3 regions of the Dokdonella sp. GW821-FHT11D02 genome follow, and region 1 is predicted to be linked to each of the others. Evidence: riboswitches for the same ligand, from Rfam matches in the RefSeq annotation. Region 1 holds a riboswitch; each other region holds the start of a gene.
What was found. A riboswitch is a leader RNA that binds a small molecule or an ion and turns the genes downstream of it on or off. The one in region 1 is predicted to bind cobalamin.

Region 2: linked by a shared signal. The riboswitch ahead of metE (5-methyltetrahydropteroyltriglutamate--homocysteine S-methyltransferase) and the one ahead of AC3QL3_RS03390 (TonB-dependent receptor domain-containing protein) in region 1 are both predicted to bind cobalamin.
Region 3: linked by a shared signal. The riboswitch ahead of AC3QL3_RS10865 (ribonucleoside-diphosphate reductase subunit alpha) and the one ahead of AC3QL3_RS03390 (TonB-dependent receptor domain-containing protein) in region 1 are both predicted to bind cobalamin.

The regions. Positions count from the first base shown of each region.
Region 1 covers NZ_CM179520.1:848,224-858,500, forward strand. The annotation lists gene AC3QL3_RS03385 (DUF1631 family protein) at 1-371, opposite strand, end outside; gene AC3QL3_RS03390 (TonB-dependent receptor domain-containing protein) at 542-2,380, opposite strand; cobalamin riboswitch at 2,503-2,799, opposite strand; gene AC3QL3_RS03395 (CPXCG motif-containing cysteine-rich protein) at 2,864-3,052, opposite strand; gene hemW (radical SAM family heme chaperone HemW) at 3,055-4,224, opposite strand; gene rdgB (RdgB/HAM1 family non-canonical purine NTP pyrophosphatase) at 4,262-4,810, opposite strand; gene AC3QL3_RS03410 (VOC family protein) at 4,852-5,244, opposite strand; gene rph (ribonuclease PH) at 5,241-5,972, opposite strand; gene AC3QL3_RS03420 (YicC/YloC family endoribonuclease) at 6,042-6,905, shown strand; gene gmk (guanylate kinase) at 6,902-7,519, shown strand; gene AC3QL3_RS03430 (ABC transporter ATP-binding protein) at 7,602-8,465, shown strand; gene mlaE (lipid asymmetry maintenance ABC transporter permease subunit MlaE) at 8,462-9,232, shown strand; gene mlaD (outer membrane lipid asymmetry maintenance protein MlaD) at 9,242-9,769, shown strand; gene AC3QL3_RS03445 (MlaC/ttg2D family ABC transporter substrate-binding protein) at 9,775-10,277, shown strand, end outside.
Region 2 covers NZ_CM179520.1:2,397,676-2,407,952, reverse strand. The annotation lists gene fdnG (formate dehydrogenase-N subunit alpha) at 1-921, opposite strand, end outside; gene AC3QL3_RS10075 (TetR/AcrR family transcriptional regulator) at 1,120-1,833, opposite strand; gene AC3QL3_RS10070 (O-methyltransferase) at 1,861-2,526, shown strand; gene AC3QL3_RS10065 (calcium:cation antiporter) at 2,644-3,735, shown strand; gene AC3QL3_RS10060 (M56 family metallopeptidase) at 3,819-5,378, opposite strand; gene AC3QL3_RS10055 (BlaI/MecI/CopY family transcriptional regulator) at 5,368-5,736, opposite strand; gene AC3QL3_RS10050 (bifunctional enoyl-CoA hydratase/phosphate acetyltransferase) at 5,758-6,831, shown strand; gene AC3QL3_RS10045 (acetate/propionate family kinase) at 6,828-8,009, shown strand; cobalamin riboswitch at 8,051-8,282, shown strand; gene metE (5-methyltetrahydropteroyltriglutamate--homocysteine S-methyltransferase) at 8,491-10,277, shown strand, end outside.
Region 3 covers NZ_CM179520.1:2,560,941-2,571,217, reverse strand. The annotation lists gene AC3QL3_RS10885 (S9 family peptidase) at 1-475, opposite strand, end outside; gene AC3QL3_RS10880 (TetR/AcrR family transcriptional regulator) at 486-1,136, opposite strand; gene AC3QL3_RS10875 (DUF885 domain-containing protein) at 1,224-3,014, shown strand; gene AC3QL3_RS10870 (Ig-like domain-containing protein) at 3,128-6,493, opposite strand; cobalamin riboswitch at 6,751-6,955, shown strand; gene AC3QL3_RS10865 (ribonucleoside-diphosphate reductase subunit alpha) at 7,165-9,600, shown strand; gene AC3QL3_RS10860 (hypothetical protein) at 9,629-9,856, shown strand; gene AC3QL3_RS10855 (ribonucleotide-diphosphate reductase subunit beta) at 9,906-10,277, shown strand, end outside.

The DNA of each region.
Region 1 (10,277 bases):
TCCAGCGCGGAAGGATCGACCAATTCGAGTGCGGCCGGTTGCGCCGTAGCGGGCGCGGCCGGGGCGCTGGCAATTCGTACGCAGGCCAGCGCCGACTCGATGCGTTGCAGGAAGCGCGGCGCGATTTCGGCGCGTTTGGCGCGCGATTCGCCGAGGTCTTCGAATAATCGCTGTTGCTGCAGAGTGCTCGGAGCGCGTTCGGCCAAACCGAACAGCGATTGATCGAACGCATCCAGCGCCTGCGGCAGGAGCGGCGCGAAATGCGCGCGGGCGCTTTCGAGCAACTCCTCCAGCGCCGCGCGTACGCGCGGCGGCAGGTCGCTGCGTCGCGCCAGCGTAGCCAACCTCGCGCCATCGTCGCGGATCGCCATTCTCCCCGCAGCGGTGCACCTGCGGCGCCGCCGGACCCCGCCCCTCGCCTGCGTCGATCGTGCCCCAGCGCGACCGACGCCCCGTGAAGTCGCGCGGGCTGGCCGCGACGACTCCGAGCCTATTCTGGCACGTCGTCGCGCGCGGCGTTTGCACGTCACACGACGTTACATCAGTGCGCGGGTTGCCAGATCACCTCCAGGAAGCCGGAACGGCCGGCGGTGTTATAGCCACGCACCAGCTCGTAGTCGCGGTCGGTCAGGTTCTCCACTCGCGCGGCCAGGCTCCAGTCACGATCCAGCGCGAAGCTGGCGCGCAGATTGACCAGCGTGTAAGACGGCAGATTGATCGTGCCGCTACCGCCGACGTCGTCGCGATGGCCCGCGTAGACCACCTCCGCCCCGGCGCGCCAACGCTCGCCGAAGGAGCGCTCGACCACGCCGCTCACCTTCTGCTTCGCACGCCGCAACAGCGGCTTGTCGGTGTCGGCGTTGCGCGCGTCCATCCAGGTGTAGTTCGCGCGCAGCGACCAGGCGTCGAGCTTGAACTCGTACTCGAATTCGGCGCCGTCGATCTTCGCTTCGGCGATGTTCTCGGCGCGGTTCTGCGGACCGGTGAAGCTGATCAGATCCTTGACGCGCGTGGTGTAGAGGTTGGCCTTGATGCGCTGGTTCGCGTCCGGAGTGAATTCGACGCCGAGCTCGGTGCTGCGCGAGCGCTCCGGGTCGAGGTTCGGATTGCCGGCGAAATAGCCGCCGTAGCCGGGATGGAACAGCTCGTTCAAGGTCGGCGCGCGGAAACCGCGGGCAACATTCGCGTAGATGCGCAACAGCGGGCTGAAACGCCAGCCGAGCGCGAGCGAGCCGGTGGTGGCGCCGCCGAAGTCGTCGTTGTCGTCGTGGCGCACCGACACCTCGCTGTCGAGCGCGCCGAAGTCACCGCGCCAGCCGCCGAACACGGCGCGGTTGTTGCGTTCGCGCTCGTACACGGTGCTACCGGCGAAGGTGTCGCGCGTCTCGCCCTTCTCGCGCACGAAGTCGAAACCGGCGATCAGGCGCTGGCGTTCGTCGAGACGGAACTCGTTCTGCCACAAGAGGCTGTTACGGCGCGTGTGGTAGAGCGTGGTGAAAGCGGGCGTGTTGAGGTCTTCACGCGAATTGCCGAAGGCGAGGCGGTGATTCCAGTTCTCACCGAGCGCACCTTCGAGATTGATGCCGCCCGACTGCTCGATCACGTCGGAGTAGCCTTGGTCGAACTGCACTTCGCCCTGGCTGCGGTACAGCGAAGCCGACAACACCTGGCTGCCGAACGTGTGCGCGGCGCGGCCGGCGAAGTTGGTGTTGCGGAAGCTGTCGTCGTCGGGATTGAAGATGCAGTACGGATCGTCTGGGCCGGCGCAGATGCCGCGGTTGGTCGCGGAAAAGCCGCCCACGTGGCGCGCGCCGACCTGCACGCTGAAGCCATCGTTGCCGTTCCAGTGGCCGTAACCGGCGCTGCCGGTCGCGTCGCGGTAGCTGCCGTAGCCGATGGCTACGCGCGGGCCTTCGAGCTTGCGCGTGAAGATCTGGATCACGCCACCGATCGCGTCCGAACCCCAATAGCTCGCGCGCGGACCGCGCACGATTTCGATGCGTTCGACCGTGTCGAGCGGCAGCTGCTCGAACGCGAACGCGCCGGTGTTCTGCGAGGACACGCGCACGCCGTCGATCAGGACCAGGACTTGGTTGGAATTGGTGCCGCGCAGGAACAAAGAGGTCTGCTGGCCGGCGCCGCCGGTGCGGTACAGATCGATGCCGGCTTGCAGGCGCAAGAGGTCGATCGCGTCGCGTGCGACGCTGGCGTCGATGTCTTCGCGCGTGATGACGCTGACGTCGGCCAATGTCGAATCGACCGTTTCGGGAACGCGCGAGGCGGTCACCTGCACGGTCGGCTGCAGTTGTTCTTCGTCTGCGCGCGCGGTGGCGCAAAGTGCGCTCGACAGCGCGATGAAAAGCATGGAACGGACCAGCATGGGAAACCCTCCTGTCGCACACCCGCGTGACCAGGGTCGGAAGGAGGAACGCGCAGGACGACGGGCGCCCGTGCCCGTCCGTTGCCCGCCGCAACGCCTGGAGCCGATCGCCGTCGCCTGAGCGAACGACGAAGCCGCAGGCCGGTCTCCGGGCTTGCGAGCGATGCGTCGAGGCGGCCTGCAAGACCGTCCCGGCACATCGACCCGATCGCCTTCCCGTCGCGTTGGCGACAGTGGCATTCGATCGGGTCCGACTCGCCTACCGTTGCGGGGGCAGCGTGGGACTTGGTGCCGAGCGCGGCCACGTCGGCTGCGCCCGCTCTTTGCGATCGCGGACGATCGCAAAACACACCTTACCCACTTCCCGTTTCACCCTGGGCGCTTGACGCGGGCAGGGCACCTGCGGCGGCGCGCAGTGTAGTGGAGGGTCCGGGCCGGTTCAATTGAAGTCCGCGGCAGCCGGCGGCGGCCGCCAAGCCCGCATCATTCGCGGTCGCTGCGCGCCTCGACGCCGGCCAACTCGCCGGCCTCGTCGACGCGCAGCACGATCTCGATCGGACGGCAGCACACGGCGCAATCTTCGATGTAGTTCTGCGAGCCGGCGGAAAGATCAGCGGCGGTCTGGAAGCTCTCACCGCAGTACGGGCAGTCGATGGTGATCGTTTCGAGCATCGCTAAACCTCCGGCAGGAACAGCTGGATCAGGTCGTTGAGGAAGCGGCGTCCGTCCGTCGTCGCTTGCAGGCGAGCTTCTTCACGCAGGAGCCAGCCGCGCTCGCGCGCCTGCGCCAGCGGCGCGGCGATGGCGGCGAACGCGACACCGCTGCGCGGCTCGAACAGCTCGGCGGCGACGCCTTCGTTCAAGCGCAGCGCATTCAGCATGAACTCGAACGGGCGCTCCGCCGCTGCGACCGTTGCCGCGGCGCCGAACGATTCGTGCTGCGCGGCGCGTTCGAGATAACTGCGCGGCAGCTTCAGTTTGGTCGTGCGCACGATCGCATTTCGACTCGCGTCGCTGAGCTTGCCGTGCGCGCCGGCACCGATGCCGAGATAGTCGCCGAAGCGCCAGTAGTTCAGATTGTGCGCGCAACGGCGATCGGTGTGAGCGTAGGCGGAGACTTCGTACTGCGCGTAGCCAGCGTCGGCCAGACGCGCCTGACAAGCCTCCTGCATGTCCCAGGCGCTGTCTTCGTCGGGCAGCGGCGGCGGCTTCGCGGCGAACAAGGTGTTCGGTTCGAGCGTCAGCTGGTAGTGCGAGATGTGCGCCGGTTGCAGCGCGATTGCGCGTTCGACGTCGGCAAGCGCGCCGTCCAGCGTCTGCTGCGGTAGCGCATACATCAGATCGAGATTGAAGTTGGCGATGCCGGCATCCTGGGCCCGCTTGATCGCGCGCTCCGCTTCGGCGGCCGAATGGATGCGGCCGAGCCGGCGCAGCTTGTCGTCGTCGAAACTCTGCACGCCGAAGCTGATGCGGTTGACGCCGGCGCGCAGGTATTGATCGAAGCGGCCGTGCTCGACTGTGCCCGGGTTGGTTTCGAGGGTGATTTCCGCGTCGCACGGTAGCGCGATGCGCGACGCGACGCCGTCGAGAATTCGCGCAATCGCCTCCGCTGCGAACAGGCTCGGCGTACCGCCGCCGAAGAACACGCTGTGGATCGGCCGCGCGGCGATCGCCGCTTCGTGGTGAGCGAGGTCGCGATCGAGATCGGCCAAAAGTGCGTCGACGTACGCGTCGACCGGCAGCGCGCCGTTCTGCGCATGCGAATTGAAATCGCAGTACGGACATTTGCGCACGCACCAAGGAATGTGCACGTACAACGACAGCGGTGGCGCGATCAACGGCATGCCGGCATTGTAGATGCGCGCGGTGCGGCGGTTCGCTTCAGAGCTCGTGCTCGAGCAGCGCACGCAGCTGCGCCAGCGCCTGGCCGCGATGGCTGACGCGATTCTTGAGCGGCGTGTCGAGTTCGGCCGCGCCGCAGCCGAGCGCGGGATCGAAGAACACCGGATCGTAGCCGAAGCCGTTCGCGCCGCGCGGGGCGTCGAGGATGCGGCCGTGCCAGCGTGCTTCGACCAGCAGCGGCGCGGGATCGTCGGCGTCGCGCAAGAGTACGATGGTGCAGTGGAAATGCGCGATCCGTTGCGCCTCTGGAACCTCGCGCATCGCGGCGAGCAGCTTGGCGATGTTCGCGCCGCTGTCGCCGTGCGTGCCGGCGTAGCGCGCCGAATAGAGTCCCGGCGCACCGCCAAGCGCGTCGACGCAGATACCCGAATCGTCGGCCAGTGCAGGCAGGCCGGTCGCACGCGCGGCGTGGCGCGCCTTCAGCAACGCGTTCTCGACGAAGGTCGTGGCGGTTTCCTCGGCGTCGTCGACACCGAGCTCGCCTTGCGCGACCAGCTCGATCTCGAGACCGGCGAGGATCTCGCGCATCTCGGCCAGCTTGCCGGCATTGCTGCTGGCGAGGACGAGCTTCACGCGCGCGGCTCGATCAGATCCCAGCGGTTGCCGTAGAGATCTTCGAACACGATGACGCTGCCATAGGATTCGTGGCGCGGAGCGGCGTCCATGCGCGCGCCGGCGGCGGCCAGGCGTGCGTGATCGCGTGCGAAGTCGTCGGTGTGCAGGAAAAAGCCGACGCGGCCGCCGTGTTGGCGCCCGACCGCGGCCTCTTGCTCGGGGGCCGTCGCGCGTGCGAGCAGCAGCTGGAACGCCGCGTCGGCGCCGGGTGCGATGCGCACCCAGCGCTTGCCGTCGCCGAGATCGTTGTCTTCGACCAGCACGAAGCCGAGCGCGTGCGCGAACCAGGCGATCGCCTCGTCGTAGTCGCGCACGAGCAGCGCGATGTAGGCGATCTGGCGCTTCACGCGGTCTTGTCCAGCGCCTCGCGTTGTCGCGCGCAGAGTTCGGTGATGCCGGTCGCCGCCAGGGCGAGCAGGGCGTCGAGTTCCTCGCGGCGGAACGCGTGTCCTTCGGCGGTGCCTTGCACTTCGATGAAGCCGCCGCCGTCGTTCATGACGACGTTCATGTCGGTGTCGCAGGCGGAGTCTTCGGCGTAGTCGAGATCGAGCACCGGCGTGCCCTGCCAGATGCCGACCGAGACCGCGGCGACCGCGCCGAAGACCGGATCGCGCTTGATCGCATTGCGCGAGCGCAGCCAATTCACTGCATCGACCAAGGCGACGTAAGCGCCGGTGATCGCCGCCGTGCGTGTGCCGCCGTCGGCCTGCAGCACGTCGCAATCGAGCGTGATCGTGCGTTCACCGAGCGCCTGGCGATCGACGCAGGCGCGCAGCGCGCGGCCGATCAGACGCTGGATTTCCATCGTACGGCCGCCTTGGCCGCCGCGTGCGGCCTCGCGCTGCGTGCGCTGGCCGGTGGCGCGCGGCAGCATGCCGTACTCCGCCGTGACCCAGCCTTCGCCCTTGCCGCGCAGGAACGGCGGCACTTTTTCCTCCACGCTGGCGGTACACAGCACGCGCGTGTCGCCGAACGCGACCAGCACGGAGCCTTCGGCGTGGCGTGTATAGCGACGCTCGATGCTGACCGGGCGCAGTTGGTCGGCACGACGGCCGGACGGACGGGTTAGGCTCATGCGAGGGCATGTTTTGGGTTCGGAGCCGCGCAGTTTACCATTGCGGCCCTTTCATTCCCGGAAACGCCGATGTTGCGCAGCATGACTGCCTTTGCCAGCGCCGAAGCCGACAGCGGCCACGGCACGCTGGCGATCGAGCTGCGCTCGGTCAACCATCGTTACCTCGAGTTCGGCCTGCGCCTGCCCGACGAGCTGCGCTCGCTCGAGCCGCAAATCCGCGAGCGCGTCGCAGCCCGGCTCGCGCGCGGCAAGGTCGATCTCGGCTTGCGCTGGAAGCCGGCGGTGGCCGAAGCGACGGCGATCGCGGTCGACCAGGAGCGCGTTGCGCGGTTGGCCGAAACGGCGCAGACGATGGCGGCGAAGTTCCCGCAGATGCAGGTCGATTTCACCGCACTGCTGAGCTGGCCGGGTGTGCTGATCGAGCGCGAGACCGATCTGGAATCGCTGCGCGAAGCGGCCATGGCCGTGCTCGATGCCGCGCTCGACGACATGGTCGCCGCGCGTGCGCGCGAGGGTGAGCGTCTGGGTGGTTTTCTCGGCGATCGGCTCGACGGCATCGAGCGCCTCGTCGCCGAAGTGCGTGCGCATCTGCCCGAGGTGCGGGCGAGTTCGCGTGCGCGCTTCGACACGCGCTTGGCTGAACTCAAGCTGCCGCTCGACCCGGGCCGCATCGAGCAAGAAGTCGTGCTGCAGCTGCAGCGCATCGACGTCGACGAAGAACTCGACCGCTTGACCGCGCACATCGCCGAAGCGCGCCGTATCTTCGGCATGAAGGAAGCGGTCGGCCGCCGCCTCGATTTTCTGATGCAGGAGTTCAACCGCGAGGCGAACACGCTCGGTTCCAAGGCAGCCGATCCGCGCACGACCAAGGCGGCGGTGGAGCTCAAGGTGCTGATCGAACAGATGCGCGAACAGGTGCAGAACCTCGAATGAGCGGCACTCTTTACATCGTCGCGGCGCCTTCGGGATCGGGCAAAACCAGTCTGGTCAACGCTTTGCTCGAACGCGAACCCGGCATCAGCCTGTCCGTCTCCTACACCTCGCGGCGCCCGCGCGCGGGCGAAATCGACGGCAAGCACTACCACTTCGTCTCGCGCGAGGTATTCGAGCGCATGGCCGTGGCGGGCCTATTCTACGAATACGCCAACGTGCACGGCGATCTGAAAGGCACGGCGCGCAGCGCGGTCGAGCCGCTGCTGGCGGCCGGTCGCGACGTGCTGTTGGAAATCGATTGGCAGGGCGCGCGCCAGGTGCGCGCGGCCTGCCCGGAAAGTGTGGGCGTGTTCATCCTGCCGCCGTCGCGCGCCGAGCTCGAGCGTCGCCTGCGCGCGCGCGCTTCCGACAGCGCCGAGACGATCGCGCGCCGACTGGCCGATTCGCGCGAGGAAATCGCGCACGCCGGCGATTTCGATTTCATCGTCGTCAACGATCAGTTCGCCGATGCGCTGACGGATCTGCGCGCGATCGTCGCGGGTCAGCGTTTGAGGCGAACGGTTCAGCTCGCGCGGCACGCGGTGCTGATCGGCGATCTTTTGAAGAACGAGTAACACCGGCGCGTGTCTGGCGGCAGAGCGACCGTATCGGCTAAGGTAGCCCCGCCGCGCGCTCCTCGCGCGTGCCTTCTCCGTCATGGACCGAGTACGAGTGAGCGCAGCCAACGCCCAAGACAGGACCGACGCGCTCGTGCAGGTGCGCGGTCTCAGCACCGTGCTGAACGGCAAGACGATCTTCGACCGTCTCGATCTCGACGTCGCGCGCGGCAAGATCACCGCGATCATGGGGCCGAGCGGCACCGGCAAGACGACACTGCTGCGCCACATCACCGGCCAGCTGCGGCCGGACGCCGGCGAGATCCGCGTCGACGGTCGTAATGTTCCGGCGCTGGCTCGCGGTGAGCTGTTCGATCTGCGCGAGAAGATCGGTTACCTGTTCCAGAACTCCGCGTTGCTGACCGATTTCAGCGTGTTCGAGAACGTCGCGTTTCCGCTGCGCCAGCATTTGAAGCTGCCCGAAGAGCTGGTGCGCAACATCGTGCTGACCAAGTTGCAGGCGGTCGGCCTGCGCGGCGCGGCGGAGCTGATGCCGAGCGAGCTGTCGGGCGGCATGGCGCGGCGCGTGGCGCTGGCGCGCGCGATCGTGCGCGACCCGATGCTGATTCTCTACGACGAGCCGTTCGTCGGCCTCGATCCGATCGCGCTGAACCAGATCCTGACCTTGATCCGCACGCTCAACGACACGCTCGGCATTACCAGCATCCTGGTCGCGCACGAGTTCGCCGCGGTCGCACGCGCTGCCGATCAGGTCTATCTGATCGCCGGCGGCAAGCTCGCCGCGCAAGGTACGCCGGCCGAGCTGGCGCGTGGCGATTCGCCCTGGACCAAGCAGTTCTTCGGCGGTGAGGCCGATGGGCCGGTACCGTTCCAGTATCCCGCGCGCGACTATGCGGCCGATCTCGGATTCCCGACGAGCGCGCAACCGGAGCGCGCACGATGAGCGCTGAGCGTCCGCGTGCCTCGCGTATCGGCGATGCGCTCGCCCAGGCTGGCGCCTGCGTCCTGTTTCTGTTTCAGCTGCTCGGTGCGATTCCACGCAGCCTGCGCTACTTCCGCGAGACGGTGCGTCAGGTCTGGTTCGTCGGCGCGATGAGCCTGGTCATCATCATGACCTGCGGCCTGTTCGTCGGCATGGTGCTCGGCTTGCAGCTCTACTACGTGCTGTCGATCTTCGGCGGCACCGCGGCGCTCGGCACGGTGGTGTCGCTGGCGCTGTATCGCGAATTGGGGCCGGTGGTGACGGCGCTGCTGTTCGCCGGTCGCGCCGGTACCTCGATCACCGCCGAGATCGGCCTGATGCGCGCGACCGACCAGTTGTCGGCGATGGAGATGATGGCGGTCGATCCGCTCGCCTACGTCGCGACGCCGCGCTTCCTCGCCGGCGTGATCGCGATGCCGCTGCTGGCCTGCGTGTTCAACGCGCTCGGTATCTTCGGCGCGCACCTGGTCGGCGTGACTTGGCTCGGCCTGGACAACGGCACGTTCTGGTCCAACATGACCTCCAACGTTGACGTTTGGAAGGACGTGGTCAACGGCGTCTGGAAGAGTACGGCGTTCGGTGCGGTAGTCGCGTTGATCGCGGTGTTCCAGGGCTACACGACGCCGCCGACCAGCGAGGGCGTGGCCTACGCGACGACGCGCACGGTGGTGTTCTCCTCGATCGTCGTGCTGGCGCTCGATTTCGTGATGACCGCATTCCTGACTTGAGATTTCGCGATGACTCAACGACGTTCCTATCAAGTCGGCACCGGCCTGTTCATCCTGCTCGGTTTCGCGGCCTTGGCTTATCTCGCGACGCAGACGACGTCGGTCGCGAATTTTCGTCAGGGCGACAGCTACGTGTTGAAGGCCAGTTTCACCAATGTCGGCCAGCTCAAGCTGCGCGCGCCGGTGAAGGTCGCCGGTGTGCGTATCGGTTCGGTGCAGTCGATCGAACTCGATCCGACCAAATTGCAGGCCAGCGTGATGCTGTCGATCGACAAGCGCTACAGCCAGCTGCCCGACGATTCCTCGGCCGCGATATTCACCAGCGGTTTACTGGGTGATCAGTACGTTGGCGTCCAGCCCGGCGGCTCGCCGGACATGTTCAAGGACGGCGACGAATTCCTGCTCACGCAGTCGTCGATCCAGCTCGAGGATCTGATCGGCAAGTTCCTCGTCAGCGGTTCGCCGAAGCCGGCGGAATCCGCACCGGCAGCCCCGGACGCCAGCAAACCGTCCGCCGACAACCATCAGAAGGAGTAACCCTCATGTTGCGCACCCTCGGCCTTGCGTTCGCCTTGTTGCTCGGCGTGGCCGTACTCCCGACGGCCCAGGCCGCACCCGATCCGCAGGCGGTCGTGCAGACCATTGCCGACGATCTGGCCAAGGCCGTCGACGGTCACCAGGCCGAACTCAAGAACAATCGCGAGAAGCTGTTGAAGGTGATCGACGGCATCCTGCTGCCGCATTTCGACATCGACTACGCGTCGATCCTGGTGCTCGGCCAATATGCGCGCTCGGCGACGCCGGAGCAGCGTGCGCGCTTCGCCAAAGCGTTCTACGAGTCGATCACGCACCGCTATGCCGAAGGCCTGTTGAACTACACCAAGGGCCGCGTGAAAGTGCTGCCGAGCCGCGGCGACACCAACGATCGCAAGACGATCGTGCGCACCCAGGTGCTGCTTGACGATGGCAAGCCGGTCGCCGTCGATTACGCGTTCCGCAAGGCGTCGGACGGGCAATGGAAGGCCTACGACGTGATCGTGGAAGG
Region 2 (10,277 bases), 1.5 Mb from region 1:
GGTGTAGTTGACGACGTACTCGCGCTGGATCTTGTCTTGCGTCAACAGATGGTTGATCAGTCCTCCGAGGAAGACGATGTCGGTGCCGGTGCGGATCGGCGCATACACGTCGGCGACCGAGGCCGAGCGCGTGAAGCGCGGATCGACCACGATCAGCCGCGCCTTGTTGTGCGCTTTCGCTTCGGTGACCCACTTGAAGCCGCACGGATGCGCTTCGGCGGCGTTGCCACCCATGATCAGAATCAGATCGGCATTCTTGATGTCGACCCAGTGATTCGTCATCGCTCCACGGCCGAACGTCGGGGCAAGACCTGCCACCGTCGGGCCGTGTCAGACACGTGCTTGGTTGTCGAACGCCAGTAAGCCGAGGGAACGTGCCACCTTGTGCGTGAGATAACCGACTTCGTTGCTCGAAGCGGAGGCGGCGAGCATGCCGGTGCTCAGCCAGCGGTTGACGGTGAGGCCGTCGGCATTCTTCGCGCTGAAATTCGCGTCGCGGTCCGCCTTCATCAACTTGGCGATGCGCTCGAACGCGTCGTCCCAAGAGATACGCTGCCAGCGGTCCGAGCCCGGCGCGCGGTATTCGGGGTATTGCAGGCGGCTGTCGCTGTGGATGAAGTCGACCAGGGCGGCGCCCTTGGGGCACAGCGTGCCGCGATTGACCGGATGGTCGGGATCGCCTTCGAGGTGAAAGATCGAGGCCTGCGCGTTCTTGGCACCGTCGCCGAGGCCGTACATCAGGACGCCGCAAGCGACCGAACAGTAGGGGCAGGTGTTGCGCGTTTCGGTGGCGCGGGCGAGCTTGAACTGCCGCACCTCCGCCAACGCTTCGCCGGGTGAGAAACCCATCAGCGTCAAGCTCGAACCCACCAGGGCGGTGCCGGTGACTTTCAAGAATTGACGTCGAGTCAACGCGGACATGACGTTCTCCTCGATCGAGCCTGCGCGGGCTTCCGTTTCCGCTCGGCTCCTCCACGCATCGGACGGAGTCGTGTCCGATGGCCTCGGATGTACAGCAAGAACAGCACGAAACGGCTGCGAGTATAGGTCAATTTCCGCAACCGAGTGCCAGCCTTCAGGTCTGCGGCGCGCATCGCCGATGCCCGTCCTGCGCGTCGATCAGGCACTACGCGAACGCTTGCGCGCGAGACCTTTCAGATACGCGCAGAACATGTCGGCCATCGCTTCGCCATAAGCGTCGATCTCCGCCTCGGTCCTCGGCGTTTCCGAGAACTGCTTGCCGACCGCGCCGAGCGTGGTCGTGATCAGGTCGCCGGCCAGCGCGCGCACGGATTCCGTCGCATCCGGCAGCGCCTGCCGCATGAAGACTCGGACCGCGCGGCTGGCCGAGGCTTTCGCCGCTTTCGCCTCGGGTGCGTCGCGGTAGAGCGGCGCGGCATCGTTGAGCGCGACGCGCATCGCGGCCTCCTCGCATTCCGAACGCAGGAACGCGTGCACGAGGGTGCGCACGCGCACGAGCGGCGGCCGGCCGGCGTCTTCGAGGATGTCGCGCAAGAGATCGCTGGTCTGCCGCCATTCGTCGCTCTGCAGACGGAACAGGATCGCCGCCTTGTTCGGAAAGTACTGATACAGCGAGCCGATGCTGACACCGGCCTTCTCCGCCACCCGCGCGGTGGTGAAACGCTGCGCGCCCTCCTTCGCCAAAACCTGAGCCGCCGCTTCCAGCACGGCGGTGACGAGTTCGGTCGAGCGCGCCTGTTTGGGCTGTTTTCGCGAGGAAATTCGCGGATTCCGTGGTTCGTTCATAGGGCGTCCGCAATGCGAATAGAAAACCTGACGAATCCGTCGCATTCTAATCCGGCCTCGAGGCATCCGCACTCGACACCGATGGAGAACCGCATGACCACCCTGACCACAGCGCCGCTGGCGCCCCTGCTCGAGCGCCTGTTCGACGACGACGCGCGCGCCTCGCCCGCGGCGATTCCCGCCCTCGCCGCGCTGTCGGACGACGAGCACGAGCGCCTGATGCGCAGCAAGACCGAGTACCGCGATTTCTACGCACAACTCAAGGACGTTCCGCTCGCCGTCTCGCGCGAAACCGGCACCCTGCTCTACCTGCTCGCGCGCAGCAGCCGCGCGCAGACGATCGTCGAATTCGGCACCTCGTTCGGCATCTCGACCCTGCATCTCGCCGCCGCGTTGCGCGACAACGGCGGCGGCCGTCTGATCGGAAGCGAGTTCGAGCCGTCCAAGGCGGCGCAGGCGCGTCGCAATCTCGCCGCTGCCGGCGTAATCGATCTGGTCGAGATCCGCGAAGGCGACGCACTGCGCACGCTGGCCGTCGACCTGCCGCCGACCATCGACCTGCTCCTGCTCGACGGCGCCAAGGCGCTGTATTCGGACATTCTCGATCTGTTGCAAAGCCGCTTGCGACCGGGCGCGCTGATCGTCGCCGACAACGCCGACTACTGCCCCGAGTACTTGCAGCGCGTACGTTCGCCGGCGTCGGGCTATCTGTCGATTCCGTTCGCCGAGGAGGTCGAGCTGTCGATGCGGCTCGGCTGAGGCGGCAATCACGCTCGCCGCCGACGGCCGATCGGTCGTCGGCGGTGGGCGTCGCGGGCGCAAACGCGAAAACGGCCTGGGTTAGGATGGCTGTCGACTTCGTCAGGCGCCGATCGCATGAGCCAGCCCATCCAACACAATCCTCGATGGACGATCGCGGTGCCGCCGCTCAGCATCGCCGTGCTCGCGCTGTCGTGGGCCGCGCCGGGACTTCCCGGCCTCGTCGCCCTGCTCGTGCTGGCCCTGATCGGCAGCGTGATCGCCTCGGTGCATCATGCGGAGGTGATCGCCCATCGCGTCGGCGAACCGTTCGGCACCTTGGTGCTGGCGCTCGCGGTCACCGTCATCGAGGTGGCCTTGATCGTCTCGATGATGCTGTCGGGCGGCGAAGCCACCGCCGGCCTCGCGCGCGACACCGTGTTCGCCGCGGTGATGATCATCCTCAACGGCATCATCGGCGCCAGCTTGCTCGTCGGCGGCCGCAAACATCACGTGCAAGGCTTCAACCTCGACGGCATCAACGCAGCCTTAGGCACCCTGACCGTGATCGTGGTGTTCACCTTGATCGTGCCGAACTATTCGACCAGCGCACCCGGGCCGGTCTATACCAATAGCCAGCTGATCTTCGTCGCGGTGGCGACGCTGGTGCTGTTCGCCGCGTTCACCGTGTTCCAGACCATCCGCCATCGCGACTACTTCCTGCCGCGCAGCGAGGACTCAAGCGATCCGGACGAGCACGCCGCGCAGCCGACCGCGCACGAAGCCGTGGTCAGCCTGGTGCTGCTGCTGGTCGCGCTGGTCGCGGTGGTGTTGAGCGCGAAGGGCATCTCGCCGTCGATCGAAGCCCTGCTGCTCGCCGCCGGCGCGCCGGCGGCGACGCTCGGTATTCTGATCGCAGCGATCGTGCTGATGCCCGAGAGCGTCGCCGCGGTGCGCGCGGCGCATGCGAACCGTTTGCAGACCAGTTTGAATCTGGCGATCGGCTCGGCCATCGCGAGCATCGGCCTGACCGTGCCCACCGTCGCGGTGCTGGCGGTCACGATGGGCTGGCCGCTGGCGCTCGGCATCGACACGAAGTCGACCGTGCTGCTGGTGCTGTCTTTGTTCGTCGTCTCGATCTCGCTGCGCACCGGCCGCACGACGATGCTGCCCGGCGTGGTCCATCTGGTGATGTTCGCCGCGTATCTGTTCTTGAGCTTCGTACCGTAAATCACACAGAGCAAGATGCTAAGGCGGCGATCTCCCGATCGCGGAGACCGCCGCCTTCTAGGCACGAGTGGAACGGCCGGATCTCAATTCAGCGGTGCGGCCGGGGTGACTGAAACGTCATTCCACGGAATCGTCTCGGCGAGCTCGGAGGTCCGCGCGCGCTCCAGCGTGAACGAGACATCGTCCAGCCCGTCGAGCACCGCGCGCACTTGACCGGCGGCACTCTTGAGATCGAACGACTTGCCGTCGGCCACCGTCAGTTCGACCGGTTGCGCCGCCTGGCCGCGCCGCGTGAATTCGATGCGCACGCGCGTCGCGTCGCCGTCCGGCGTCGCGGTCAAGGCGATCTCGCGCCGATCGTCCGGCGTGCCGTAGCGGATATGCGCCGGCTTGCCGTACTCCTGGTAGAACTGGCTGACGCGCGCGGCCGGCACGAACTCGGCTTGAGAATCGATTTCGGAGCGTTCGATCGTCTGCGCGTACCCGAAGTTCTGATCGGCAGTGGCGTAGAGGCGCGGCATCACGGTCGGCAACGACGCGGCCTCGTCGTCCTTTAGTTCCGGCGTACGAGGAATGGCGGTCGCCGTGTCGGTATTCAGGCTGACGCCGGTGGTGTCGAATTCGATCGTCTGACTCGGATCGTGCCCGGCGATGTGCACGCTGAAGCCGATACCGGTGTAAGCGCCGGCCGTCTGTTGTGGAGCCGCGTGCGCGGGCTGCGCCTGCCAGGCGACGTAGGAGCCGGCCGCGCACAAGGCGGCAGCGAACAGCCAACCCGCGCTGCGCCGCAGCGGTGTCGGCAAAGGATGTTTGAGCATGAGGATTCTCTCTTTCAAAGGATGGACGGCGGACCAATGGCAACCGGCCGGCAGAGGCAGCTCCTGCCATCTCTGCTCGGCCAGTTGCGTCTTCAACATCGCGTCGGCATAGGGCCGGCGCGCTTCCGGAAAACGGGCGATCACCGCCGCATCACAGGCCAGCTCCTGATCGAAGCGAAGCTTGGCCGCGGCGAAGTGCAGCAAGGGGTTGAACCAATTCAGACAGCGCAGCAGCGTGACGAACGCGTTGATGCGTGTGTCCCAGCGCGTCAGATGCACGCGCTCGTGAGCGAGCACCAGTTCGCGCTCGCGTGCGTCGTAGCGCCGATCGAAATCCGCCGGCAGCACGATGCGCGGACGCAACGCGCCGATCAGCGCCGGCCCGTGTTCGGTCGCGGCCGAGCGCAGCACTTCGGGTCCGAACGCGGGTCCGAGCGGATGCAAGCGTCCGAGGCTCTGGCGATAGCGGCGTTGCTGGCGTGCGAAGGCCGCGGCCGTCGACACGCCGCCGACCAACCAGAGCGCCGCCAGCAGCAGCGAAAGATCGGGCGCGACCGCCGTGAGCAGCGACTCCGCCACACCGGAGGCGGCCGCGGCGGTATCTGCCGGAACGTCGCCGAAACCGATGATCGTGCGCAGCATCGGCTTGGTCGGCGCCGGCAGCAGACCCATCAGCAAGGTCGCGGGTACCAGCGCCCACAGCGCGTAGGACGCCTGCGCGCCGAACCAGCGCCGCACCGGTACGCGCAGCGCGAGGACGAGCAGGATGGCGAGCGAACCGGTCAAACTCGCCGTGAGCAGATTTCGTAACAGGTCAGCGGTCACGGTCGAGCTTCTCGATCAGGGCGCGGATTTCCGCGAGGTCCTTCTTGCTCAGCTTGGCGCGCTCGGAGAAGTGCGCCACCAGCGGCGCGACCCGACCGTCGAACAAACGGTCGAGCAGGCTCTTGCTTTCGGCATGCACGTAGTCGGTGCGCTTGATCAGCGGCCGGTACAGATAGCGGCGGCCGTCGCGCACCGCCGCGATGGCGCCTTTGTTGAGCAGGCGGTTCAGCAAGGTCTTCACCGTCGCTTCCTGCCAGCTCTGGCTGCCCTCCAGCGCCGCGCAGACTTCTTCGGCGCTGCGCGGCGCCGACGTCCACAGCACTTCCATCACCTGGCTTTCCGCTTCGCTGATGCGCATCTTTGTTTACTCGTGTAAATTATGATCGAAGACTACATCTGTAAACGTAATTGTCAAGCGGCTTGCACGGGGCGTTGTCTTCCGTTCATTGCGTTCAGGTCGCATCATCGGCCGCTACCTCGACCATGCGAGATCCACATGAACGACGCCGCCGCGCAACCGCCCGCCGAAGACATCCTCGTCGATGGCCGCTCGCTGCTCGAACTCGCGCGCACGCTCGGCGCGATCCGCGTCGCCGTGGTCCACCCCTGCGACGAAACCAGCCTCGCCGCCGTGCTGGATGCGAAAGCGGCCGGCCTGATCGATCCGGTGGTGATCGGATCGCGTACGAAGATCGAAGCGGTCGCGCAAAAGGCCGGCTTGGATTTGGCCGGCCTCGCCATCGACGACGCGCCGCACAGTCATGCGGCCGCCACGCGCGCGGTCGAACTCGCCGCCGGCGGGCGCGTCGAGGCCTTGATGAAAGGCAGCCTGCACACCGACGAGCTGATGAGCGCCGTACTCGAACGCGACGCCGGCCTGCGCACGGCACGGCGCGTTTCGCATTGCTATTTGATGCAGACGCCGGCTTATCCGCGGCCGTTCATCATCGCCGACGCGGCGATCAACATCGCGCCAACCTTGGAAGAAAAGGCCGACATCGTGCGCAACGCAATCGAGCTCGCGCGCCTGATCGGCGCGGCGACGCCGCGCGTGGCGATCCTCGCTGCGGTCGAGACGGTCAATCCGCGCATGCCGGCCACGCTGGATGCGGCAGCGCTGTGCAAGATGGCCGATCGCGGCCAGATCGCAGGCGCCCTGCTCGATGGTCCGCTCGCGTTCGACAACGCGATCTCGAGCGAAGCGGCGCGCATCAAGGGCATCGAGTCGGAAGTGGCAGGGCGCGCCGACATCTTGATCGTGCCGGATCTCGAAAGCGGCAACATGCTGGCCAAGCAACTCGAATACCTCGGCGGCGCCGCCAGCGCCGGCATCGTGCTCGGCGCGCGCGTGCCGGTGATCCTGACCAGCCGCGCCGATTCGCGCGCGACCCGCGTCGCCTCCTGCGCGTTGGCGGTGCTGGTGGCCAACCGCTACCGGACCGCGAAGCCGTGAGCGAACGCATCCTGGTTCTCAATTGCGGCTCTTCCAGCATCAAGTTCGCGTTGTTCGATGCCGCCACGCGGCCGCTGCCGCGGCAGCCGCTGTGGAGCGGCAAGGTCAACGGCGTCGGCAGCGGGCAAGCCACTTTCGACGAGAGCGGCGCGCCGCAGCGCGCGCTCGCGCTCGATGCCGAGCGCCCGTACCACGCCGCGTTGAAACACATTCGCGAGCGCGTGCAAGCGCAGCTCGACGGCGTGCGCCTGCTCGCGGTGGCGCATCGCGTCGTGCACGGCGGCGCCAAGTACTTCGAACCGGTACGCGTGGATGCGGCGGTGCTGGCCGATCTGCGCGGCTACATTCCGCTCGCGCCCTTGCATCAGCCGTTCGCGCTCGACGCGATCGAGGCGCTGCTGCAGGCGCAACCCGCGCTGCCGCAGATCGCCTGCTTCGATACCGCCTTCCACCACGACATGCCCATCGTCGAGCAGCTGCTGCCGCTGCCCTATGACGCTTGGCAGCGCGGCCTGCGCCGTTACGGTTTCCATGGCCTGTCCTACCACTATCTCTCGATCGCCTTGGGCGAGCGTTACGGCGAGCTTGCGCGCGGCCGCACGATCTGCGCGCACTTGGGCAGCGGCGCCAGCCTATGCGCGATGCGCGAATTGCGGAGCGTCGCCACCACGATGGGGTTTTCCGCGCTCGACGGTCTGATGATGGGCACGCGCTGCGGCGCACTCGATCCTGGCGCCCTGCTCTATCTGATGCAGATCGAACGGCTCGACGTCGACCAGGTCGCCGACCTGCTCTACCACCGTTCCGGCCTGCTCGGCGTTTCCGGCGTTTCCTCCGATCCGCAGCAGCTGCTGCCGAAGGAATCGGAAGACGAACGCGTGCGCCTCGCGCTCGCGCTGTACGTGCGCCGCATCGTGCGCGAGATCGGCGCGCTCGCCGCCGTGCTCGGCGGGCTCGACCTGCTCGTCTTCAGCGCCGGCATCGGCGAGCACAACGCGACCTTGCGCGCGCGCATCTGCGGCGAACTCGGCTGGCTCGGCATCGCGCTCGACGGCGAACGCAATGCGCGCCACGCCGGCACCATCTCGACCGACACCAGCAGCATCCTCGTCGCGGTCGAACCGACCAACGAGGAGTGGATCGCCGCGCAGTGCGCCGCCGCGGTCTGCGCCGGCTGAGCGCGGCAGGGCCGCACTCTTGACGGCATCTCGCGAGATGCGTACGGTGCGCACGCCAATGGTTTTATCTTTCTATTCGAATAGAGAGATGGATTAAAAGGGAAGCCGGTGCGGTCGCAAGACCAATTCCGGCGCTGCCCCGCAGCGGTGTGTGGAAACGACCTTCGCCAACAGCACTGGCCCGACCGGGCCGGGAAGCGGCGGACAGTAGGCGGAACGCGTCAGCGTTCCTCGTCCACGAGCCCGAAGACCTGCCTTGGCCGGAGAGAGATCTCCGTCTGACCTGGAGCTTCCGCGGGGAAGCGGCCGGAACGTTCGCGCGGGCGCTCGCTCGCGTGCTGCGTCCCTGCGCGCCCTCCACGCCGTTCCGGATCGCCCGCGGGGGCGAAGGTCGCTGGCGTGACGGCGTGCCTCGCAAGAGCGCTGCCGGCGCGCGGTTCCTTCGTTCCTCACTGCCCATCACGCATGAGGAAACGCATCCATGACACTCGTTAGCAATCTCGGCTTCCCGCGCATCGGCGCGAAGCGCGAACTGAAATCGGCGCTGGAAGAATATTGGCGCGGCGAACTCGCCGCACCGCAACTGCTGGAAACCGCCGCCGAGCTGCGCCATCGCCACTGGCGCCTGCAACGCGAAGCCGGCACCGACCTGGTGCCGTGCAACGACTTCTCGCTGTACGACCACGTGCTCGACACCGCCTTTCTGTTCGACGCCATTCCCGATCGCTACCGCGCGCTGGCCGACCGCGATCCCTTGGCCGGCTACTTCGCGCTCGCGCGCGGCGTGCAGACCGACGGCTTCGATCTGCCCGCGCTCGAAATGACCAAGTGGTTCGACACCAACTACCACTATCTCGTGCCCGAGCTGCACGCCGCACAATCGTTCCGCCTGCGCGGCGACAAGCCGATCGCCGAATACCTGGAAGCCAAACAGCTCGGCCTCGAGGCGCGGCCGGTGTTGCTCGGTCCGGTCAGCTTCCTGCTCTTGTCCAAGACCACCGACGGCAGCGACCGCCTGCACTTGCTCGACCGCCTGTTGCCGGTCTACGCCGAGCTGCTGGCGCGCCTGAAAGCGGCCGGTGCGAGCTGGGTACAGATCGACGAGCCCTGCCTCGTGCTCGACCAGGACGCCGACGACCACGCCGCGTATCGGCATGCGTATGCCGCGCTGGCCGCCGTCGAGCGTCCGCAGCTGATGCTGACGACCTATTTCGGCGCGCTCGGCGACAACCTCGACCTCGCGATGGAACTGCCGGTCGACGGCCTGCACGTCGATCTGGTGCGCGCGCCGCAGCAGATCGACAGCGTGCTCGCAAGCCTGCCGGCCGAGCGCGCGCTGTCGATCGGCGTCGTCGACGGCCGCAACGTCTGGCGCGCCGACCTCGACCGCGCGCTCGAACTCGTGCGTCACGTGGCCGAGCGCGTCGGTGCCGAGCGCCTGCAGCTGGCGCCGTCGTGCTCCTTGCTGCACGTGCCGGTCGACAGCAAGCTCGAAACCGAGCTGCCGGCGAACCTGGTCGCCTGGCTCGCCTTCGCGCGACAGAAGCTGGACGAGTTGCGTGTGTTGGCCGATGCGCTCAAAGGCGCGTTCTACACCGCCTCCACACTCGAACTCGCGCGCGAGCGGCTGCAAGCGCGGCGCAGCTCGAACAAAGTGCACAAGCCGCAGGTCGCCGCACGCGTGGCCGCGCTCGACGCGGCGCAGACGCGCCGGCAGTCGCCCTACGCCGCTCGACGCGATGCGCAAGACGCCTGGCTCGACCTGCCGCTGTTCCCGACCACCACGATCGGCTCGTTTCCGCAGACCAAGGACGTGCGTCAGGCGCGTGCGAAGAACCGCTCCGGCAAACTCTCCGACGCCGACTACGACGCCTTCCTCGCCGCCGAGACGGAGCGCTGCGTGCGCTTCCAGGAAGAGATCGGCCTCGACGTGCTGGTGCACGGCGAGTTCGAGCGCAACGACATGGTCGAGTACTTCGGCGAACAGCTCGACGGCTACCTGTTCACCCAGAACGGCTGGGTGCAGAGCTACGGTTCGCGCTGCGTCAAGCCGCCGGTCATCTACGGCGACGTGCAGCGTCCCGAGCCGATGACGGTCTATTGGTCGCAGTACGCGCAGTCGCTCACCGAAAAACCGATGAAGGGCATGCTGACGGGACCGGTGACGATGCTGCAGTGGTCGTTCGTGCGCGACGACCAGCCGCGCGCGACCACCTGCCGCCAGATCGCGCTGGCGCTGCGCGACGAGGTGCTCGACCTCGAACGGGC
Region 3 (10,277 bases), 1.7 Mb from region 1:
ACAAGGCGTCGGCGGGTGCTGGCTGCGGGTTCGCGACGGTGCAGACGTAGCGTTCCAGATCGCAGCTCAACACCTTGCCGTCGGTTGGTTTCAACGTCGCTTGCAGGCGGTTGTCGATGCGCTCGACGCGATCGATCTCGAAGCTCCCCTTGCGCACGCCGTCCGGTGCTTTGGCGGCGGTGAATGCGGCGAGCAGCTGCGCGCGATCGAACAAAGCGGCGCGCCTTGCTTGACCGGCATCGATCAAGACGTATTCGGTGCCTTCCGCGCCGTCGCGGCGATACCAAAAGCGCGGCTCGTCGCCGATCCAATGCGCGGCCACGCGTCCGTTCCGTACCGCGCCGGCGAGGCGCGAGTCGAGTACTTTTTCCGCTCGCGCGTAGTCGGCTGCGGTTATGACGGACGGCGCTGCGGCAGCAGTGCTGCAGAAGCCGGCGAGTAGGAGACACGATGACGGCCAGACACGATGGGGCATGAAAGAGTCCTCAGGATCGTGGAGTGCGCGCAGGGCGTCGGCGCGCGGCGGAATCGGCGTAACGGCGAACGATGTCGGTGCCGAGCAGTCCTTCGTAGTACAGCGGCTTCAATCGCCGCCGTTGCGCCGGCGTTTCGACGATGCGCATGGCGTAGTAGCCGACCTGGTGGAAATAGGTGATGCGCGCGCGCACGAAGGCCTGCGATTTGGCGTAGCCGAAGCGGCGGAAGATGCCGGCCAAGAGTTCGATGCGGCGCGTGTCGATCTCGCGTACGGCGGTTTCGGTCTGCGGCGCGGTGCGCGCCCAGTCGCGCACGGCGGAGTCGTAGGCCGCGCTGAAGCCGGTCTCGTCGATCCACATCGCGACGATCGCTTCGAACTGCTGATAGGGGTCGTCGCCGGCGGCGGCAACGGCGTCGAACCACGGCGAGGTGTTGCTGGTGCGCCAATGCTCGAGCAGCGCTTCGAGCAGGTCGGAGCGGTCGCGAAAGTGCCAATAGAAGCTGCCGCCGGTGACGCCGAGGTTTTTCGCCAGCGCATCGACCTTGACGCGCTCGACGCCGCCCTCGATCAGCGCCGCGCGCGCGGCGTCGAGCCAGCGTTGGCGATCGAGGCTTCTGCCTTCGCGTCCGGTACTGCTGCGTAGTCGAGTGGCTCGCATGGTGCACGGCTCCTTGCGTCGATCCGTAGACTACTCTATGGTCATTCAATAGACATGTCTATGGGGGATGCGATGCGTGGAGTGCGGTTGGCTTTGATAGGTGCCTTGTCGATCTCGGGCGTTGCGATTGCAGCACCGGCAGAAGCGGGCGGCTCGGCCGCACAAGCACGGCTGGCGCGCGTAGCCGACAACTTCTGGCTCGCGGCGCAGCAAGAGAACCTGGACGTGGCCCGCCTCGCCGGATATATGCCGTCTCATCTGCCGCTGCCGTCGGCGGCTCGCTGCGAAGCCGATGCGCGCGCGGCCAAACGCGGGCTCGATCAGCTCGCCGAGGTCGATGCGAAGTCGCTTGCCGCCGGCGATCTCGTCACGCTCGATGTCTTGCGTTGGGAGTTCGGCCAACGTGTCGAAGGTGCGCGCTACTGCTGGCTGCAACCGCTGCTGACACCGTATTCGACGCCGTTGAATTCGGCGCAACGCTACTTCACCGGCTTCGCGCTGAAGCAGCGCAAGGATCTCGATGACTACCGCCGCCTGCTCGGCGAGGTGCCGCGGCTGGTCGCGGCGATGGAAGCATTTACGCGCGGTCAGGCCACGCGCGGCATCGTGTTGCCGCGCGACGAGCTGCCGGCGGTGCTCGGCCTGCTCGATTCCTATCTCAGCACGAAGCCGTTCCTGGTCGGCGACGAACGGCTTAGCAAGCTCGATGCGAAGACGGCGCTGGCCTTTCAAGCCGAGGTGAAGCGCCTGGTCGACCAGCGCATCGATCCATCGCTGCGCTCCTTGCGCGACTACCTCGCCGGCGCGTACCGGGAGAAGGCGCCGGTCGCGGTCGGCTTGTTCCAGTATCCGCAGGGTAAGGACTACTACCGCTATCTGGTGCGCTACCACACGACGCTGGAATTGACGCCCGAAGCGGTGCATGAACGCGGCTTGAAAGCGGTCGCCGAGCTGGAGGCGCGCATGCTCGCCGTGCGCGGCAAAGCCGGCTTCAGCGGCAGCGAAGCGGAGTTCCGCCAGTTCCTGCGCAACGATCGCCGTTTCTACGCCGCAACGCCGGAAGAGTTCGAACGACGCTTGGCGAAACCGGTCGAGCAGGCGAGCGCCGTGCTCGATCGTTACTTTCCGGTGCGGCCGAAGGCGCCCTACGGTCTGCGGCGGCTCGATCCTGCATTGGAAGGTTCGCAGACCTTCGGTTACTACGATACGCCGACGCCGGAAGAGCCGAAGGGTTACTACAACTACAACGCCTCGCAGCTGGATCAACGCTCCTTGCTTGAGTCGCGCTCGATCATCCTGCACGAGCTCTTGCCCGGACATCATCTGCAACTGTCGCTGCAGATGGAGAACCGATCCATTCCGGAGTTCCGCCGCTTCGGCTCGCCGACCGCTTATGTCGAAGGCTGGGCCACCTACGCCAGCCAGCTCGGCGTCGAGATGGGGTTGTATGACGATCCCTACGATCTCTACGGCCAGCTCGCCTCGGACCTGTTCATGGCTGCGCGCCTGGTGGTCGACACCGGTATGAACTACTACGGTTGGTCGCGCGAGCGCGCGATGGCCTACATGCGCGAGCATCTGACTCTGTCGGAGGTCGAGATCGGTTCGGAAACCTTGCGCTATGCGGTGGACATGCCCGGGCAGGCGTTGGCCTACCGGATCGGCTTCGAGGAATGGATCGGTCTGCGCGAGGGCGCCGAGCGCCGCGCGGGCGCCGCGTTCGACCTGCGTGCGTTTCACGGCTGCGTATTGGAGCAGGGATCGATGCCGTTGGGCGTGCTCGAACGCTACATCGACCGTTGTCCGGCGGCGGGCGGGCGCGGCGCTACCGACGGCGCGCCACTGTCCGCGGCGATACCGGCGCCGACGAAGGACTGAATCGCCGAGTGAGCGCGGCACTATGCGCGCCGCTGCTGGCGTTCGGACGTGCCACGAACCGCAGCGTGGAAGGGTAGGCCGCCCGGTTGCGCGCACCGCTGCGCCAGTGCGGCCTATTCGCGGAGCGGAAACGTCATGGATATCGGCGTCGCGCTGCCTTCGAGCAGCAACGTGGCGCGATCATCTTCCGTCGTCAGCACCGAGATCGCGAGCGAGGCATCGGCCGACGTTCGCGCCCAAGGCGACACGCGCTCGATACTGTTCTCGTCGCGTACGAACAACCGGATGAGCGGCGTGCTCGCGTCCTGCCAAGTGCGCTGCACGCCGATGGCATGGCCGTTGCCTTGGACGGCGAGCACTTCGTCGATGGCGCGGCCTGTCGCAGCAGGCAACGCGAAAGCGAACGTGCGGGTTCCGGAAAGGATCGCCTCGGCATCGTTCGCCGTCATCGCTGTGCCGGAGGCGTAAGGCCGATCGAAACCGTCGCGCAGCAGCACCAGCGTGGCGGTGTGCACGATGCTCTGCGTGGAGGGAGCGCCGACATCGAACGTGAATGCCGCTTCGGGTTCGGGGGTGTCGTAGCGCACGGGGGCACTGACGCGCCAAGTCAGGCTGCGGCCGGGCGGAATCGTGACGAGGTCGTGCAGGGCGCCGTTTCCGTTTTCGGCGCAGGTCGCGCCGGCACCGGCACCGAAACACTGCCAGTGAGCGAAGGTGTCGTCGAACGCGGCCGATAGCGTGGCGGCGACCGCAACTTGCGTGGCGGTGCCGAGGCCGGTGTTGCGCAAAGTCACGGTGAAGTCGGCGACGCGTCCGTAGCGTGCGTAGTCGTGGATGTCGGCGAAGCTCGCTACGAGGACCGCGCGTTCGAGCACCGCGATCGACGCGGACGCGGAAGAGGTGAGGAAGTTCGCATCGCCCGAATAGGTCGCCGTGAGAAGACGCTCGCCCGCAGTGGTCGGTGTCAGCGTGCAGCCAGCGGCGCTGCCGATCTCGAAGCTGCAGGAAACCTTGCCGTCGCTGATCGACACCGAGCCGTTCGGCGTACCGGCTCCGGGCGCCACCACGCCGAGCGTGATCCCGACCGCCACCGGAGCGCCGATCAGGCTGGATGCGGGGGCGGAGACCGTCATCGCCGTGGCAGCGCGGTCGACGACAAACGCACTTTCCGCCGAATTCGACGCGGCGATCGAACGGTCCGGGTCGCCCGCGTAGTTGACGCTGAGCGCATGGACGCCGACGGCTAATGTCGAGGTGGCGAACTCCGCCGTACCAGCCACGATCTCGCCGACGCCGAGCAGGTCGGCACCGTCACGGAATTCGACCGTGCCCGAGTCCAGCGGCGCACCGGCGTAATCGAAGACCTGCGCCGTCAACGTTACCGATTGGCCGAACACGGCGGCCGGCCCTGGCGTGACGAGCGTCGTCGTGCTGCCGCCGTCGACGACGAGGTCGAACGCCGCCATGAGGGTTGCGTCTCCCTTGCTGCGCACGCTGATCGTGCGCGGTCCCGGCGAGGCGAAGCTCATCGCCAGGTTGACGCGGCCGTCGCTGCGTTGGGTTTCTCCCGGCATCGTGTCGGCTGCGACGCTGCTGGCGAACAGCCATTTCGTGGTGTCGTCGATGTTGGCGTTGACCGGGTCCTCGACTTCGAGCACGAACGGGACTTCGGCGTCGACGGGCACGCTCACCGAGCCGGCACCGGCCGGGAGCGTGACGCGCGCGGGGCCGGACAACGATGGCGAGGGCAAGGGGAGGTTGGTGAAGTCGATTTCGGCGCGTGCGTTGTGGCCGGGCATGCTGATGACCGCCTTGTACGTACCGACCTCGCGATTCGCTCGCCGCACGCTGATGTAGTAGCCCGGCGCGTCGGCGATGCCGGCGGCGAGCGCCTGCTCGTCGGGGTTCGGATCGGCTTCCAGATCGACACTGGCTCCCGCCTTCGGCACATCGATGTGGATCGGTGCCGCGTAAGGGACGTTGGTGTCGCCTTGCAGTGAACGGATGTCGACGATCAGCGTGTTCGCCGCGTACGGCTGTCCGGCGCGGGCACGCAGTGCGAGCGTGGGCGCGTCGCACTGCGCGCCGGTCACAGAGGTGCCGATGCAGTACTTGATCGCTCGTGTGCTGTCGTTGATGTCGAAGGTGTAGAACGAATTGGTCGGCAGCGGCACGATCACCGTCTCGAATCGCGGCGAGCGCGCCGTTTGCGCGTTGTAACGGGCTTCCAGCGTGACAGGGCCTTGCACATTGGTCTTGCCGGCGACGGCGAAAGAAACGCTCAGATCGTCGGCGGCGTAGGACGACCGCAGCGCAGCGACATAGCCGGCGCTGAGATCGGTGACCACCGGTTGCGAGGGCAGGTCGCTGGCCAATCGATTACTCGCGATCAGCGCGCTCGCCGGCGGCTCGCTCCAGCCGTTGTTCCAGGTGATGACGCGATTGTTGTTGTTGGGATTATTGAGCCGGCCGACGCGATACCAGTCGATGCGCGCCGGATCTTGCGCGGAGAACGGCACGGCCGAATCGACGCTGCTCGTCATCGTCATCTTGTAGCTGCGCGTGCCGAATTGGTTGAGGAAGGTGCGGACGGTGGCGCCGGCGGTCGGAATGCCGCGCGGCTCGGCCAGCGCATAAGCGATCTCGCTCGGCATGCCGTTCGCCAGCATCTGCGCATCCTGCGAGAAGTCGCGGCCCGCCAATGACGGGTCGGTTTGCGAGTTCTGCACGCTCGAGGTGATGAAGGCGCTGGAGGTCACCGCGGCGGCATCGGTCAGGGTCACCAGCAACTGCGGCTGCGGGTGGTGGACGAACGCCTGCCCCATCACCTTCTCCTTACTGGCGAACAGGAACCGGCCCCAGTCGTTCGCTTGCGGGTCGCGCGCCGCGCGGATGCGCAGAATGCCGGCGTAGCCGTTGCGCAAGCGATCCTTGACCAACTCGGTGACGTCAAAGCTGTAGTAGCCGCGCTGCGTGATGCGCAAGGTCTGTGTTGGAGCGTCGGCGTCGGCGGCGAGCGCGGTACCGGCCACCGTCTGGGTACAGACAGCGGGTGCCGATTCGTCGGCGAAGCAGTCGACGCCCGGCGTGTAGGCGCCGTCGATCGCGAGATAGCCCGGTTGCTCGACGGTGTCGACGAACAGCACCAGTCGCGCTCGGAACACTTTTTCCGGCGTCAGCGTGTAGGTTTCGCTGCCGATCGTGGCTGCCCCGTCGGCGATGGTGAGTTTCGACAAGACCCCGTTCGGTAGCGTGTCGAGCGAGAATTTCAACTCGGCGTAGGCGTCTTCGCCGACCAGCAGGTTTTCATCGAATGGCCGGCCGGCGCCTGCGGCGCCGGTATCGCGCGAGGTGTCGGCGATCAGCGGGGCGTGGATCCACATCGGGCCGCTGCCACCGCAGCCGGTCAGCAGCAGTCCGAGGACTCCGAGCAGCCACCAACCGCCTGTTACCGAGCCCTTCGTCGCATTGGTCGCCACGGCTGCCTTTCCCCTGATCCGCTTGAAGAGGGTTCGCAGCTACTGGATTGCGGCTGAGAACGATCCCTCGATGGCAGGAACGCGCAAAGTGGCGACGCCGCGGATCATGGGCGGGCGGCGGAATGCCGGGTCGGCTGAAGGCCGAATCGTGACGCCGCCGCCGCTCGACATTCGGCTGCTGCGCAGCACGCGCCGCAGGCCTGCAAAAGCGCCGTCTCGAACTCGAAGATTTTCATTGCTTCGACTGCGCGTATCGAATATCTTGTGTCCATTGCGGTAGCCCAGCCCAAGATGCTGGGTTCAAGGGAATCCGGTGCGAATCCGGAACTGCCCCGCAGCGGTGATCGGGAACGACCGACGCAGCACGCACTGAGCGAAGGCTTGGGAAGCGGCGTCCATTAGGTGAGGAGAGGCTTCCTCGCGCCCGAGAGTCCGAATACCTGCCGCAATCGTCGCGCTTGCGCGGCGTCTGGCTTCAGGCCCTCGCGGGACGGGCTGGCCGAGAACCGTCGACGTTCCTCTTGGAGCGACGGTCCTTCGACCTTTCGTTCCGCCGGGACTGAATTCGCTCGCGGGAGCGAAGGCCGGCGGATCGCGGAATCGTGTCTCACGCCGTGCGTCGCCGTGCCTTTCTCCTTAGCGAGTTCGATCGCTCGTAAAGGAGTACACGCATGACCACCTCTGAAATTGCCGCCGCCCCGATCGCTTCCCCTGCCGACGCGCCTGCGGCGCAACAACAGCCCGGCTTCAAGCTGACCGCGCCGCACGCGGGACCGGTCGCGATGCAGGTGACCAAACGTTCGGGCGCGCAAGAACCGGTCGACCTCAACAAAATCGTGCGCGCGGTCACGCGCTGCTGCGAAGGTTTGGCCGACGTCGACGCGATGCGCGTCGCGCTAAAGACCATCAGCGGACTTTACGACGGCGCCACCACGCGCGAACTCGACGAGTTGTCGATCCGCACCGCGGCTTCGTTCATCGCCGAGGAGCCGGAATACTCCAAGGCGGCCGCGCGTCTGCTCGCCGGCTACATCGACAAGGAAGTGCAGGGTCTGGGCGTGTACTCGTTTTCGCAGTCGATCCGGCTCGGCTTCGACGCCGGGCTGATCAACGAGCGCGTACTCAACTTCGTCGAAGCCAACGCGCGCAAGCTCAACGACGCCATCGACGCGCGTCATACGCTGCGCTTCGAATACTTCGGCCTGCGCACCTTGTACGACCGCTACCTGCTCAAGCACCCGAGCAAACGCCAGGTGATCGAGACGCCGCAGCATTTCTGGCTGCGCGTGGCCTGCGCGCTGAGCGAGAACGTGCCTGAAGCGATCGAGCTGTACCAGCAGTTCGGCGCGCTCGACTACGTTCCCAGCTCGCCGACCCTGTTCAACGCCGGCACGCGCCACGAGCAGCTGTCGAGCTGCTTCCTGCTCGATTCGCCGGAAGATTCGCTCGAAGCGATCTACGACAAGTACCGCGACGTCGCGTTGCTGTCGAAATTTTCAGGCGGCATCGGTCTGGCCTGGCATCGCGTGCGCTCGGAAGGCTCGCTGATCCGTTCCACCAACGGTCTCAGCAACGGCATCGTGCCGTGGCTGAAGACGCTCGATTCATCGGTCGCGGCGGTCAACCAGGGTGGCAAGCGCAAGGGCGCCGCCTGCGTCTATCTGGAACCGTGGCACGCCGACATCGAGGCGTTTCTGGAGTTGCGCGAGAACACCGGTGACGACGCGCGCCGCACGCATCACCTCAATCTGGCGAACTGGGTGCCGGACCTGTTCATGCGTCGCGTCGACGAGAACGGCAGCTGGTCCTTGTTCGATCCGAGCGAAGTGCCGGATCTGCCTGATTTGTGGGGCGCGGCGTTCGAACACGCTTATACGCAGGCCGAAGCGCGCGGGCTGGCGAAAAAGACGCTGCAGGCGCGCGATCTCTACGCGCGCATGATGCGTACGCTGGCGCAGACCGGCAACGGCTGGATGACCTTCAAGGACGCCTGCAACCGTGCCTGCAACCAGACCGCGCGCAGCGAGAACGCGGTGCATCTGTCGAATCTGTGCACCGAGATCATCGAGGTGACCAGCACTGGCGAGACTGCGGTCTGCAATCTCGGCTCGATCAATCTAGCCCAGCACCACGACGGCAGCGCGTTCGATTTCGACAAGCTCGCGCACACGGTGCAAGTCGCGGTGCGCCAGCTCGATCGCGTGATCGACCTCAATTTCTATCCGATCGCGACCGCGCGCGCATCGAATCTGCGCTGGCGCCCGGTCGGCCTCGGCCTGATGGGCTTGCAGGATTTGTTCTTCGCTCTGCGCCTGCCGTTCGACGGCGCAGCGGCGCGCGATCTGTCGGCGCGTATTTCCGAAGAAATCTATTACTGGGCTCTGCGCACTTCGCTCGAGCTGGCGCGCGAGAAGGGCGCGCACGCGGCGTTCGCGCAGACGCGCGCGGCGCGCGGCGAACTGCAGTTCGATGCTTGGAAGGTGACGCCGCGCGATACGGTGCGCTGGGACGCGCTGCGCGAGGAGATCAAGGCGCACGGCTTGCGCAATTCGCTGTTGATCGCGATCGCACCGACCGCGACGATCGCCTCGATCGCCGGCTGTTACGAATGCATCGAACCGCAGCTGTCGAACCTGTTCAAGCGCGAAACCTTGTCCGGCGATTTCCTGCAGGTCAATCGGTATCTGGTCGACGAGCTGAAGCGGCTGGGTCTTTGGACCGCGGAGATTCGCGATGCGATCAAGCTCGCCGAGGGTTCGGTGCAGTCGATCGCGGAGCTGCCAAATGAATTGAAGGCGATCTATCGCACGGTGTGGGAGCTGCCGATGCGTTCGCTGATCGACATGGCCGCGGACCGCGGCGCTTACATCGACCAGAGCCAGTCGCTGAACCTGTTCATCGAAAGTCCGAACATCGGCCAGCTGTCGAGCATGTACATGTATGCGTGGAAGAAAGGCTTGAAGACGACCTATTACCTGCGTTCGCGTCCGGCGACGCGCATCGCCAAGGCGACGGTCGATGCGAATGCGGCGGCAAAACCCTACAGCGACACCGAAGCGGTGGTGTGCTCGTTGGAGAACCCGGAGATGTGCGAGGCCTGCCAGTAAGACGTCGATGGTCGCTGTGGGAAGAGGCATGGAGCGCTACCGAAATCTGAGCGGCACCTCCGGCGTCGTCGCCTACCGGATCGACGACGCCGGCATCCTGGTCCAATTCCACGACGGCAAGAAATATCTCTACACCGAAGCCAGCGCCGGTTCTGCTCATCTCGCCCAATTGAAGCGGCTCGCCGTGGCAGGGCGGGGCCTCAACACCTACATCAGTTCGCACTGTTGGAGTTCGTACGCATGGTCGGGACGTTGATTCATCCGTTCCGCCGAACGAAGCCGGCTGCACAAGGAATTTTTCAACAATGAGCAATCAACTTCTCGATCCCGGCTTCGACCTGACGCTGCGGCCGATGCGTTATCCGCAGTTCTACGAGATGTATCGCGCCGCGATCAAGAACACCTGGTCGGTCGAAGAGATCGACTTCCAGATCGACCTCGGTCATCTCGCGCAGCGCATGACGCCGGCGGATCGGCATTTGATCGAGCGCCTGGTCGCGTTCTTCGCCACCGGCGATTCGATCGTCGCCAACAACCTCGTGCTGAACCTGTACAAGCACATCAACGCGCCCGAAGCGCGCATGTATCTGTCGCGCCAGTTGTTCGAAGAAGCTCTGCACGTGCAGTTCTATCTGACCCTGCTGGACAACTACATCCCGCAACCGGAACGGCGCGCG